Regions from separate parts of the Microbaculum marinum genome, predicted to be linked through region 3. Evidence: predicted binding sites of a transcription regulator. Region 3 holds the regulator's gene; each other region holds the start of a gene.
What was found. Region 3 encodes LexA, which represses DNA repair genes until DNA is damaged. Its sites were predicted from a motif close to TGTTCNNNNTGTGTTCNG; they were not measured.
Positions count from the first base shown of each region.

Region 1: V3328_RS25765 (ImuA family protein) is a predicted target of LexA. The motif match lies at 1,781-1,798, and genes of this name have one in related genera.
Region 2: V3328_RS05395 (DNA recombination protein RmuC) is a predicted target of LexA. The motif match lies at 2,179-2,196, and genes of this name have one in related genera.

Region 1 covers NZ_JAZHOF010000015.1:15,868-20,367, reverse strand. Annotated here, with positions in the region: gene V3328_RS25770 (Y-family DNA polymerase) at 1-659, opposite strand, end outside; gene V3328_RS25765 (ImuA family protein) at 712-1,728, opposite strand; gene V3328_RS25760 (adenosylcobalamin-dependent ribonucleoside-diphosphate reductase) at 1,981-4,368, opposite strand.
Region 2 covers NZ_JAZHOF010000002.1:384,787-389,286, reverse strand. Annotated here, with positions in the region: gene V3328_RS05405 (DUF805 domain-containing protein) at 37-387, shown strand; gene V3328_RS05400 (DUF805 domain-containing protein) at 529-918, shown strand; gene V3328_RS05395 (DNA recombination protein RmuC) at 945-2,120, opposite strand; gene V3328_RS05390 (glycine zipper domain-containing protein) at 2,241-2,441, shown strand; gene V3328_RS05385 (peptide deformylase) at 2,494-3,063, shown strand; gene fmt (methionyl-tRNA formyltransferase) at 3,125-4,051, shown strand; gene V3328_RS05375 (GNAT family N-acetyltransferase) at 4,074-4,500, shown strand, end outside.
Region 3 covers NZ_JAZHOF010000013.1:13,409-17,908, reverse strand. Annotated here, with positions in the region: gene V3328_RS24285 (ComEC/Rec2 family competence protein) at 1-2,178, shown strand; gene lexA (transcriptional repressor LexA) at 2,199-2,918, opposite strand; gene V3328_RS24275 (endonuclease/exonuclease/phosphatase family protein) at 3,163-4,248, opposite strand; gene V3328_RS24270 (ureidoglycolate lyase) at 4,436-4,500, shown strand, end outside.

The sequences.
Region 1 (4,500 bases), on a different contig from region 3:
ATCGTCCGCTCGATGTCCTCGACCAGGCGGATCGGCTCGGCGAAGGTCCGCTCCACGAGAAACGCCGGCGGCGCGCGCAGCGGCGACAGCGGCTCGTCGGCCCTGGCGAGGGCCCGGTCGAGACGGGTCAACAGGTCGGGGCCGAACCGGGCGGCCAGCGTCTGGCGCGGCAGGCCGACGAGCTGGCCGATGCGCTTCAGGCCGAGCCGGTCGAGCGTGGCGACGGTGGATGGGTCCGCCTCGAGCGCCCCGACGGGCAGGGCCGCGACGGCCTCGGCGTTGCCACCGGGCGGTACGACGGTTCCCGGCGTCGTGCGGGCAAGCGCACGGGCCGCGGTTGCCGTGTCGGCGATCGCGGCGGCGCCGGTCAGGCCTCGGCGCCGCAACCGGCCGGTGAGGTCGGCGAGAAGCGCGGTCTCGCCGCCGAACAGGTGGGTGCAACCGGCGATGTCCAGGACCAGGCCGCACGGCCCGTCGAGCGACACCAGCGGCGTGTAGCGCCCCGCCCACTCGGCAAGCGCCAGCAGCGTTCGGCGGTCCGCCTCCGGATCGGCGGGAAAGGTCTCGAGGTCGGGTCGGCGGGCGCGGGCGTCGGCCAGCGTCAGGCCCGGATCGAGCCCGGCCGCGGCGGCGACCCGGTCGACGGCGGCGAGCCGCATGGCGTTGCCCGCAGTCTCGACCGTGGCGTGCGGGACCGCGGGAGCGCCCGTCTCATCCGGCGCGCCGGAGCGGCAGGACGGCCGGCCGGTCGGCGGAGCCCCCCTCAGCCGTTCGACCGGCAGGTGCGGCAGCCTGACGGCGAGGAACCGCCGTGCCGGACCGATCGGATCCAGGCCAATCGGATCCGGACCAGGCCGATCCGGGCTGACCGGTGCCGGGGTCCGCGATGCCGGACGTGAGGAGGGGAGGGGCGGGGGTGAAGACGTGCTCATCGGGCTTCCACATCAGGGTGAAACAGCCGCCGGGGCGGGCGGCGTTGCGTTCCAGATCGGCCTGCCAGGCCGGCTGCGGCAGGGCCAGGGACTCGGAAACGCCCAGGTCCGCGGGCGGGCTGATGCGCCAGCGGGTGCGGGCTGCGCTGAGGCCGGCGCCGGCGCCCGGCCGAACCAGCATCGCGGTCACGCCGCTGCGGGCGGCGCGTAGGGTCAGTCGCCGGGTCGCGGTCATGTCGACCACTGCCGGGTCGCCCCGGATCTCGGCCAGCACGGCGGCGAGGGCCCGGCTCGACAGGCCCTCCTCGGCCGCCCACAGCGCCTCGCGGGGGCGCCGCGTCTCCACGATCAGCAGCCGGCCGGGGTCGAGGCCGAAGGCGGCAAGGCCCGGACCGTAGGGCCGGCCCCATTCGCCGGCGCCGTCGAAGGTGGTCACGATCAGCGTCCAGCGGCCACCCGGCCGGTGGCGGCCAGTGGGGCCCTGCGCTGTCCGCTCCAGAGGTGGCCGGTCAACGTCGACCCGATCGCCGCCGGGCCAGGCGCAAAGACGGGCGGCAAGCGCTGCGGCGAAGCCGAAGGCGAGCGCCCCGTTCGCCTCGCTGGCGCGGATTTCGTGCAGGTCCCCCCGCCTCAGGCCGCCGCCGAGCGTGTCGTCGAGCGCGGGATGGCCGAGCGGGACAGGCGACGCGACCCGGCTTTGATCCGGCTCCGCCGACCCACCCCCGTCACCCTCCAGCCGCGCGATGCGCCGCCGCAGGCTGTCGAGATCGGGCAGGGTGTCAGGTGCGTCGGGCACAATGGCTCTCCGTTCCGGGCAAATGCTTCCGCCGCCCGGTGACAACAGCTTTTGTTCCTGTTTTGTTCCAATATGGATTCCATTGTTCAGCGTGAGAGTCAATCGGCGGGCTGATCACCCGAAGGCCCGGCATCGGGTAGATTCCCCGAGAGATAACGGACCCGGGCCAAAGGCGAATCTGAAAAGCTCCGGCACGGCCCAGGCACCTCGTCGGTCAGCCCTGCCCGCGCCCCTGTACGAGCCGCGGGTGCCTCACCCGCATTTGGAATAGCCGCAGTCGAGGCAGGCGAGGCAGCCCTCGCGGTGATGCAGGCTGGGATGGCCGCAGCGGGGGCAGGTCGCCCCCGACCCTTCCGGCATGCCGGCGATCATCGCCTTCGCCTTTGGCTCTTCCCGCACGTCGCGCCGGCTGTCGCCGCTCGAGGCGAGAAAGCCGATATCGACCATGTGCTTCTCGATGACGTCGGCGATCGCGGCCAGAAGGCTCGGCACGTAGCGGCCGTTCATCCACTGGCCGCCGCGCGGATCGAACACCGCCTTCAGTTCGTCGACCACGAAGGACACGTCGCCGCCGCGGCGAAACACGGCGGAGATCAAGAGCGTCAGGGCCGCGGTCCAGGCATAGTGCTCGACATTGCGCGAGTTGATGAAGATCTCGAACGGCCGGCGCCGCCCGTCGCGGAGGATGTCGTTGATGGTGATGTAGAAGGAATGCTCCATGTCCGGCCAGCGCAGCTTGTAGGTGAAGCCGGGCAGGATCGCGTCCCGCTTCAGCGGCTCCGTCAGCCGCACGACCGCGGCGCCGTCGGGGGGAACGGTCCGGGCCTCGGCGGGTATCTCCGGCGCCGGCAGCGGCAGGCTTGTCTGCGAATCGCCGGCGGCCTCCTGACCGGCGCTTGCCTGGCCGCCGGCCGTTTCCACCACGCTGAGGACCGACCCGGTCACCGGGTTCGGCCGGTAGGTGGTGCAGCCCTTCAGGCCCATCGCATAGGCCTGCGCATAGAGGTCCTTGAAGGCCTCGAACGTGGTGTCGCGCGGCACGTTGATGGTCTTGGAGATCGAGGAATCGACCCACGGCTGCAGCGCCGCCTGCATCTTCAGGTGCGCGGCCGGGGTCAGCGTCTGCGCCGTGACGAAGGCGTCCGCGACACCGGCCTCCTCGCCGAACCGGGCGCGGTAGAGCCTGTAGGCGTGATCGCTGACCTCTTCCTCGCGGCGCGTGCCGTCGGGCATCAGCACGGCGCGCCGGTAGGCCAGCGAGAAGATCGGCTCGATGCCCGACGAGACGTTGTCGGCGAACAGCGAGATGGTGCCGGTCGGGGCGATCGAGGTGACGTGCGAGTTGCGCAGGCCGTGCGTCGCGATCAGCGCCCGAACGTCCTCGTCGAGCCGGGCGACCGTCGGGCTTTCCAGGAACCGGTCCCTGTCGAACAGCGGGAAGGCGCCCTTCTCGGCGGCGAGCCGCGCGCTCGCGCGATAGGCGGCATTCTGGATCGTCCGCATCCAGGCGCCGGCCGCCTCGGCGCCCTCGTCGGAACCGTAGACCAGCCCGAGCATGGCAAGAGCATCCGCAAGACCGGTGACGCCGAGGCCCAGCCGGCGCTTGGCCTCGGCCTCCTCGCGCTGGGCGGGAAGCGGGAAATTCGAGACGCCGACGACGTTGTCGAGGAAACGGATCGCGGTCGCCACCGTCTCCTCAAGTTCGTCGGCGTCCAGGCGCGCCGTCGGCTCGAAGGGATCATGAACCAGTCTGGCGAGGTTGACGGAGCCGAGCAGGCAGGCGCCGTATGGCGGCAGCGGCTGCTCGCCGCACGGATTGGTCGCCTGGATCGTCTCGCAATAGGCGAGGTTGTTCTCCGCATTCACCCGGTCGATGAAGATGACCCCCGGTTCCGCGTAGTCGTAGGTGGAGCGCATGATGCGGTCCCACAGATCGCGCGCCCGCACCGTCCGGTAGACCTTGCCGTCGAAGACGAGATCCCAGTCGGCGTCGTCCGCAACCGCCTGCATGAAGGCGTCGGTCACGAGGACCGACAGGTTGAACATCCTCAGCTTCGCCGAGTCCGCCTTGGCGTCGATGAACAATTCGATGTCGGGATGGTCGCAGCGCAGCGTGCCCATCATGGCGCCGCGGCGGTGGCCGGCCGACTGGATCGTCCGGCACATGGCGTCCCAGACCTCCATGAAGCTGACCGGCCCGGACGCGTCGGCGCCGATCGACTTCACCACCGCGCCCTTCGGCCTCAGCGTCGAGAAGTCGTGGCCGATCCCGCCGCCCTGCTGCATGGTCAGCGCCGCCTCGCGAAGCTGCGTGAAGATGCCGTCGAGGTCGTCGGGGATCTCTCCCATGACGAAGCAGTTGAACAGGGTCACCCGGCGGCCGGTGCCGGCCCCCGCCAGGATGCGGCCTGCGGGCAGGAACGCGCCCGACTTCAGCGTCTCGTGAAACCGCTGCGCCCACGCATCGCGACGCTCGGGGACCTCGGCGTCCGCGACGGCACGCGCAACCCGGCCGAGGGTATCGTCGACGCTGTCCTCGACGGGAGCGCCGCCCTCGCCGCGCAGCCGGTACTTCATGTCCCAGATCTCGGTTGCGATCGGGGAGAGCGGTATGGAGTCGCGGGAGGTCCTGCTTGCCATGCTCGATACTCGTTACGCGCGCCCAAGGTGGCGCCACCTTCCAATATCGTGCGAAACGTGCACGAGGTCAATAAATGTTCATGTTTTGTACCTGAGAGGCAACGTCCTCGACATGCCGGAGACGGGATTTGC
Region 2 (4,500 bases), on a different contig from region 3:
TCATCCTTCCGCAAAACGCAGCATTGGGGGGGTGACATGGACTGGCACAATCTTTTCTGGAGTTTCGAGGGCCGCATCAGCCGGATGCCGTTCTGGATCGGCGGCCTGATCCTGGGCGTCATACACTGGGTGATTTCCGGCATTGCCTACGGGATCGGCGGGCAGACGACGATGAGCGTGGTCGGCGGCATCGTTTCCCTGATCCTGATCTATCCCTCTCTCGCCGTCGCCACCAAGCGCTGGCACGATCGTGACAAGTCGGGGTGGTGGACTCTGATCATCCTGATCCCGGTCGTCGGCATCATCTGGTACATCGTCGTTCTCGGCTTCCTGCGGGGAACCGACGGGCCGAACCGTTACGGCCCCGATCCGCTGACCGGGCAGTAGCAGGAACCGGCCGCCGAGGTAACCGGCTTCCAGGAGGCCGCGGCCGGCTGCGCCGGACGCCGCCATTGCCCATCCGCACCGGGATAATATATGCCGGGGGTCCCCAACCCCCGGTACACTGTCCCAGCGGCCGCCCGATTCATGTCCACTCCCCAGCTTCCGCCGCCGAAGGGTTCGAGCGCGTCGTTCCTCTGGCTCTATTTCGGCTTCGCAGGTCGGATCAACAGAGAGGTCTACTGGCTGGGCATCGGGCTGCTGTGGAGCGTGCTTTTCGTCCTCGTCGGCATGATGATCGACCCCTATAGCGACGAGGGGATGCCCGGCGGGGTGATCCTGCTGGCGATCCCCTCGCTTTGGTGCGAGATGGCATTGCTGGTCAAGCGGCAGCACGACCGGGGGCTGCCCTGGTACTGGTGCCTGCTTGCCTTCATCCCCCTTGCCGGAGCGGTCTGGATGGTGTTGGCGGGACTGGTCGCCGGCAATCCGGGACCGAACGCCTATGGCGAACGCGCCAACGAGATACCGGAATAAGGCCGACAGTCCCGGCGGGCGACCGGCTATTCTCCGGCCAGCAGCCGCGGCTGCGCGGGCGGGCTTCCGGCCTTCTCTCCGGATCCCGTCTCGTCCACCAGGTCGAGCTGCTCGATCTTGTCGCCGCGCTTGAGGATCTTCTCCGAGGACGTCAGGATCTGCTCGATGTCCTTGTTCGCCTGGCCGAAATGGCCTTGCAGCTTGAGCACGCGTTCCTGCAGACGTCGCACGTCGTCCGACAGGTAGGTGACCTCCTTGTGGATCAGATGCGCCTGCTCGCGCATCCGCGCGTCGCGCAGGATCGACTGCATCACCTGGATCGACAGCATCAGCATGGACGGCCCGACGACGATGATGCGGGCCCGGTGCGCCTTCTGGACGGCGTCCTCGAAATGCTCGTGAAGATCGGCGTAGATCGATTCGGACGGGACGAACATGATGGCGAGATCCTGCGTCTCGCCCGGGATGAAGTAGCGTTCGCCAATATCGGTGACGTGCTTCTGGACGTCGGTTCTCAGCCGCTGCGCCGCCTGCTTGCGGGCCTCTTCGTCGGCGGCATCGCGGAACGCCCCAAAGGCCTCCAGCGGGAACTTCGCGTCGATGACGAGCACGGCATCGGTGTTTGGAAAGCGCACCACGCAGTCCGGCCGCCGGCCGTTCGACAGCGTCGCCTGGAACTCGTAGGCGCCGGTCGGCAGGCCGTCCTGCACGATCGCCTCCATGCGTCCCTGACCAAAGGCGCCGCGGGACTGCTTGTTGGCGAGGATGTGATGCAAACCCACAACCTCCCGGGACAGATCGGTAATGTTCTTCTGAGCCGTGTCGATCACCGCAAGCCGCTCGTTCAGCTTCGACAGGCTGTCATGGGTCGCCCGCGTCTGCGTTTCCATCGACTGGCCGACCCGGTGACCGAGGTTGTCGAGGCGCTCGCCCAGCGCGCGGGCGAGATCGGCGTGGCGGGTACTGAATACCTCGGCCATGGTCTGCATGCGCCCGGTCATTTCCGCTTGCGCACGGCTCATCTCGGCCAGCCGCAACTCGGCTTCGTGACGGCGTGCCTCGTCGGCGGCATTCGGCCGTCCGGACCGCAGGACGGCGAACAGGATCGCTATCAGGATAGCGAAGCCGAGCACCGCCGCGGCGAATGCGCCTTCGCCGACGGTGACCCCCCGTCCCCCGATCTCGATGAGTATTTGGTTCATATGTCGATCCGCGGCCTGGAATTCCGAGGATCAATCTAGTCGATTCGGCTCCCAATGCGAGACCAAAGCGCGAACATCGCCCCTGAGAACCTTGTAAACCCAAAGCGGGCGACCAATCCTATGATGATGAATACAGGACTCTGGATCGCCATGGGCATCGCACTCGGGGCGGGACTGGGTACCGCACTGGACAATCTCGCAATCGGGATTGCCATCGGTGCCGGCATCGGCGTGGCGATTGGCGCTGCCTCGAACCACAAGCAGTCGGGCACCGGTGACGACGACAGCGATGCCAACGATACGCACTCCGACCACGGCTGACGCATGCCGCAGATGAGTTGACCGCAATCGGCCGATCTCCTATCTGGTCGCCATGACAATCCGAGACATCGTGCTATTGCCCGATCCCGTCCTGCGCACCCAGTGCGAGCCCGTCGAGGCGGTCGACGACGCTGTGCGGGCGCTGATGGACGACATGCTGGAGACGATGTACGACGCGCCGGGCATAGGTCTGGCGGCGATCCAGATCGGCGTCCCCAAGCGCCTCGTCGTGATAGACGTTTCCAGGGACGAGGACGCCAAGAAGCCCCTCTTCCTGGTCAACCCCGAAATCGTCTGGCAGTCCCCGGAAACCTCGATCTACGAGGAGGGTTGCCTGTCGATCCCCGACTACTACGAGGAAGTCGAACGGCCGGCTGCGTGCAAGGTGCGCTTTCTCGACCGGGACGGCAAGGAACAGGAACTCGCGTGCGAGGGCCTGCTTGCGGTCTGCGTGCAGCACGAGATCGACCACCTGAACGGCGTCCTGTTCATCGACCACATCTCGAGACTTCGGCGCGACCGCGTGGTCAAGAAGTTCGCCAAGGCGGCCAAGCGCGGCGAACTGCCCGAGTTCAAGCGTCGCCGGTCGGAGGGTGCCGAGGAAGCCGACGCAGCCGAATGACTGCGGGTGTGACAGGCATCCTCACCGACCGTTGCACCTCCCCGGTCCCCCGGAGACGCCGATGAGCCTGCGCGTCGTCTTCATGGGCACGCCCGACTTTTCGGTGCCGACGCTCACCGAGATCGTCGGAGCCGGCCATGAGGTCGCCGCAGTGTATTCGCAGCCGCCGCGCCCGGCCGGTCGCGGCATGTCGGAGCGAAAAAGCCCGGTTCAGGTCGCAGCAGAGCAGTTCGGCCTGCCTGTCCTGACGCCGAAATCCCTGAAGGTCGAAGGCGAGCAGGCCCTGTTTGCCGGCCACGGCGCGGATGTCGCGGTGGTGGTCGCCTACGGACTGATCCTGCCGAAGCCTGTGCTCGACGCCCCGAGGGATGGCTGCCTGAACCTGCATGCCTCGCTGCTGCCGCGCTGGCGCGGCGCAGCCCCGATCCAGCGCGCCATCATGGAAGGCGACGCCGAGACGGGGGTCGCCGTCATGCGCATGGAGGAAGGGCTCGATACGGGCCCCGTCTGCATGGAGGAGCGGGTCGCGATCGGGCCGGAAACGACCGCAGGCGAATTGCACGACCGGCTGGCGGTGCTCGGCGGCGGCCTGATGATCCGCGCGCTGGCCGCGCTGTCGCGCGGCAGCCTGGACTGCCGGCCCCAGCCCGATGCGGGCATGACCTACGCCCGCAAGATCGAGAAGGCGGAAACCCGGATAGACTGGTCGCAGCCGGCCAGCCGGGTGCACGATCACATCCGCGGCCTCTCGCCCTTCCCCGGCGCCTGGTTCGAGATGGGCGGCGAGCGCATCAAGGTGCTGCGCGCGCAGCGAATGGCGGGGGAGACCGGCGCTGCGCCCGGAACCCTCCTGGATTCCGAAGGAAACGTTGCCTGTGGTGCCGGCGTAGTCCGCCTGGTCGACGTCCAACGGACCGGGCGCCAGCAGATGAGCTATGCGCAATTCGCACGCGGGGCGCGCCTGGAAGCTGGTATAGTGCTCCGATAACAGGAGCTTGCCGACTACAAATATGCGCGTTGCACCCGAACTGGATGGCCTCGAGGTTCGTGAAGAAACCGGCGCCGATACTGCCACCATCCACAATCTCGTTACCTGCGCCTTCGATAGCGGCCTCGAGGCCCGGCTGGTCGACAGGCTCCGCGCAGACGGCGATCTCGTCCTGTCGCTGGTCGCCGAGTTGAACGGCAAGATCGTCGGATATGCTGGCTTTTCGCGCCTTGCGATTCAGGGCCGCGCCCTGAAGGCGACGGCGCTCGCGCCCGTGGCGGTTGCCAGGACCTACCGGCGGCGCGGTATTGCCACGGCGCTGGTTCGCGAAGGAATCCGCAGGCTGGAAGAGGCCGACGAGAACCTCGTCTTCGTGCTCGGCGATCCGCCCTTCTACCAGCGCTTCGGCTTCGATGGGCGCGTCGCCCGGCAGTACTGCGCGCAGTGGT
Region 3 (4,500 bases):
ATGAGCGACGAGACGTCCACGGGCAGGAGGCTGTTGCCGGTGATCGCCGCGCGAAGCGGCAATCTTCCGGTGCAGGTCGGCATGCGCCCGGTCGGCTTCGTCCGCCCGCTGTCGGCCGCCGAGCGGATGGACGGGGAACGCGACCGCCTGTTCCTGTGGACGCCGGTCGCATTCGGCTCCGGAATCGCCGTCTACTTCGCTCTGCCGCGCGAACCCTCGCTGGTCGCGGTCATCTTGCTGTGCGTCGTCGCGGGCCTTGCCGTCCGGCACACGGGGTTTGCCCGACCAACCGGCGCAATCGTCCTTGGCGCATTGCTGGCTGCGCTTGGGCTGGCCGACGGCACCGTGAGGGCACGTCTCGTGGCAGGCCCTGTCATCATGGAAAGGATCGGTCCGGTGGCAGTGACCGGCCGGATCGTCAGCGTCGACAGCCGCGAAGGCGGAGCGGCACGGCTGCTGGTGGCGCCGGCCGAGTTGGGCGCGAACCTGCCGCCGCCGCGGTTGCTGTCGCTCTGGTCGCGCGGCAACTGGGCGATTCCGCAGCCGGGCACCGTGGTTTCCTTCGACGCGGTGATCATGCCGCCCCCGGACGCCGCCGCGCCGGGGGCCTTCGACTATGCGCGTCAGGCGTACTTCGACGGGATCGGCGGCGTGGGCTTCATCGTCAGCGCCCCCGTTCCGCGTCCTTCCGATCCGCCGGGATTGATCGAAAACTTTCTTGATCGGGTCGAACGGTTGCGGCTCGGCATTGCCGTGCGGATCGTCGGAACCTTGCCGGGCTCGCCGGGCGCGGTCGCGGCTGCGCTCGTGACCGGCCAGCGCGGCGCCATACCCGAAGCAGACCAGGAGGCGCTCAGGATGTCCGGCCTCGCCCATATCCTGGCGATCTCCGGCCTGCACATGATGCTCGTCGTCGGCACGCTGTTCTGGACGGTGCGTGCAGCGCTCGCACTTTCGCCGGCCCTGGCCCTTACCCGGCCGATCAAGAAGTGGGCGGCAATCGTCGCGCTCGCCGGAGGTGCCGGATATCTCCTCCTGTCGGGCGGCTCGATAGCAACCCAGCGCGCCTTCGTGATGGCCGCGATCATGCTGGTCGCGATCCTGTTCGATCGTCCGGCGATCACGCTCAGGAACGTCGCTGTCGCTGCCTGGATGGTACTCGCGCTGACGCCGGAGGCGCTTGTTTCCGCGAGCTTCCAGATGTCGTTTGCGGCCACGATCGCCCTGGTCGCGGCCTACGAGGCGGTCCAGATGGCCGCGGCACGCGCGCCGGACAGGGCGGCAAAGCCGCTCCTGTTGTTTCTCCGGCGCGCGCTGATCGGCCTTGTCTTCACGTCGCTGATTGCGGGCCTCGCGACCGGACCGTTCGCCGCGTTCCACTTCAACCGGGTGGCGGTATACGGGCTCATCGCCAACGTCGTCGCCATGCCGCTTGTCAGTCTCGTGGTAATGCCAGCCGGTCTGCTGGCGGTGGTGCTGATGCCGTTCGGCCTCGAGGCGCCTGCTCTGGGGGCGATGGGACTTGGCATAGAGGGGGTACTCGCGGTCGCCCATCACGTTTCGGGCTGGGACGGTGCCATACGGATGGTGCCGGCGATGCCGGTGCTGGGACTGGCCGCAGTCGCCGCCGGCGGGCTGTGGCTCAGCCTGTGGCGCACCAGCTGGCGCTATCTGGGTGTGCCCCTGATCATCGTCGGCATGGCCACACCGTGGCTGATGCCGATCCCGGACCTTTTCGTTTCGCGCGATGCCGGCATGGCGGCGGTAAGGATGGACGACGGGGGACTGGTATTCGTGCCGCGGGCCCGGTCCCAGTACGTGGCCGAAACCTGGCTGCGGCGGGTCGGCCAGCCCGAGACCGCGCAAGCGGCCGCAACCGCCTCCTGCGATGAGGCGGGTTGTATCGCCGCCTCGCCGCGACTGCGCGTGGCCGTCGTCGAGGAACCGATGGCATTTGCAGAAGACTGCGCCTGGGCCGACGTCGTCGTCAGCGAACTGGTGCCGCCCGAGTGGTGCCGGAGCGACGCGCTGGTCTTCGGCCCGTTGGATGTGGCACGGCTCGGTGCGGTGTCTGTGCGCGCAACGCCACACGGACTTAAACTCACCTCGGCAACCGAACTGGCCGGCGACCGCCCGTGGACCCGACGGAGTGTGTCCCCGGACGAGCCGTCGGACTGACGGTCAACCGCGGTGGCGGCTCAATACCGCCGTATCAAACCCACGAGCCGGCCTTGGATATCGACCCGGTCGGGGCCGAAAATGCGGGTCTCGTAGGCCGGGTTCGCCGCTTCGAGCGCGATCGAATCGCCCTTGCGGCGGAGCCGCTTCAGGGTCGCTTCTTCGTCGTCGACCAGGGCTACGACGATATCGCCGGTGTCTGCCGTGTCGGTCTTGCGGATCAGCACGGTATCGCCGTCGAGAATGCCCGCCTCGACCATCGAATCGCCCCTGACTTCCAGCGCGAAGTGCTCGCCGCGCGACAGCATGTCCACCGGGATCGGAATCGAGTGCGTGTGGTTCTGGATGGCCGAAATGGGCGTGCCGGCCGCAATCCTGCCCATCACCGGCACGGATACGGATTCGCCGTGATCCGCGACCGGCTCAGGCTCGGAGCGAGATTCGGGCGGGGGCGACTTCCCGAGACTGCCCTCGATGACGCTGGGCGCGAAGCCACGGCTGCGCACCGCCAGGCCGGGCGCGACCGAATCGGGCAGGCGGACGATTTCCATGGCGCGCGCACGGTGCGGCAGGCGCCGGATGAAGCCTCGTTCTTCTAGGGCGGTGATCAGCCGGTGGATTCCCGACTTGGAGCGCAGGTCCAGGGCCTCCTTCATTTCGTCGAACGAAGGAGGAACGCCGGATTCCTTGAGGCGTTCGTGGATAAACATAAGCAGTTCGTACTGCTTGCGTGTCAGCATTGCGCGCTCCCGTCGCCGATCCCGCTGCCGCCGAAGACCTCAGCGCCGAATCCAGATCGTGTACAAATCAAGAACATAGATACATGTTCTTGTTGTGTTCGACAATGGTTAATTCCGGATTAACGCAATGCCGCCGCCGGTTGTTTTGCGACTGAGCGACTTTTCGCTGCGCCGGGGAATGGAAAGCACATCGGCATCGCCGCGCACTGAAGGAGGCGTCTGATCCGTAGCGGGATCCGGTGGCCTATTTTTCCCAATCCGATCCGATTGGTTCACGGTCCAGATTGTCCGCGGCCTGGGTAACCTCTCGTGCTTCCTCCAGATCCTCCGAATCCGCGGCCTGCGGAGTTTCATCGGCGCCGTTGCGACTTGTCAGCGCGAGTTCGAACAGCATCGGGAAATGGTCGGACCCGATGTTGGGGAGCCGCTCCAGCCGCACAAGGCGAAATCGCGGATCGTGAAAAAGGTGGTCGAGCGGCCATCTCAGCAGGGGGTATCGGGCGTCGAAGCTGTTGTAGAAGCCGCGGCCGACCCGTGGGTCGAGCAGTCCGCTCAGGCGCTGGAATCGACGCGTGGTCGGCGACCAGGCCACGTCGTTCATGTCGCCGGTTACGATGGTCGGTAGCGACTCGGCCTTGGCATCCCGGGCGAGGAGGATCAGTTCGCCATCGCGTCCGATCGTGTCGGCATAGGGAACCGGCGGTTCGGGATGCACCACGTAGAGCGCAAACGGATCTCCGGCCCCGGTTTCGGCGACAATCCTTGCCGACGGAACCTCGTCGGAAAAGACGAACCGGAACTCGGCTGAGCGAAAAGGAATGCGCGACAGGATGATCATGCCGTAGGAGTTGTCGAGCGGATGTTCGAGCGCGTGTGGCAGGATGTCCTTCAGTTCGGACAGCGCCGTCTGCCATGGCCCGTCGCACTCTAGGAAAGCCGCGAAATCGGGAGCCTCGCGCCGCACCACCTCGATCAGCCGGCCATGGTCCCGGTTCGACATCTTCACGTTCGAGACCAGGATGCGGACGACCGCCGGGTTGTCGGCGGTGCCGTCGAAACGGAGCGACTGAACCCGCCACAGGGGCGTGAACCGCACGCAGGCAACGGATTGGACCAGTATGATCAGGACCTGGACCGCGACCAGCACGATGACGGTGGTGCCCCACGGCAGGAACACCAGGGTGGCGACCGCCGCAGCAATCGTGAGTGCGATGATCTGCAGCTTGGGAAAGTCGCAAACTCGCACGAAACCATGCGGGATCCGGGATACCGGCGCCAGAGTCGCCGCCGCGAGCAGTGCGGTCAGTATCGCGATCAGCCACGTCGCCATTGTTCCGTGTCCGGTCTGTCGGGAAAGTCCTGGTCGGCGATCGGATCCATTGTCCCGCGGCGGGGATCGAGCCGCAAGCCATTCTGAAAATTCGGTTTGGGCATAGTCTCGGCGTATGATTTTAGTTTCGTGACAGACATGGCCGCCTCTCGGTTCCAGATGCGATCAGAGATTTAGGATTCTCCCGGTGCCGCATTCGCTACAGCCGCAACCCCTGACCCCGGAAGCCTTCGCCCCGTTCGGACAGGTGCT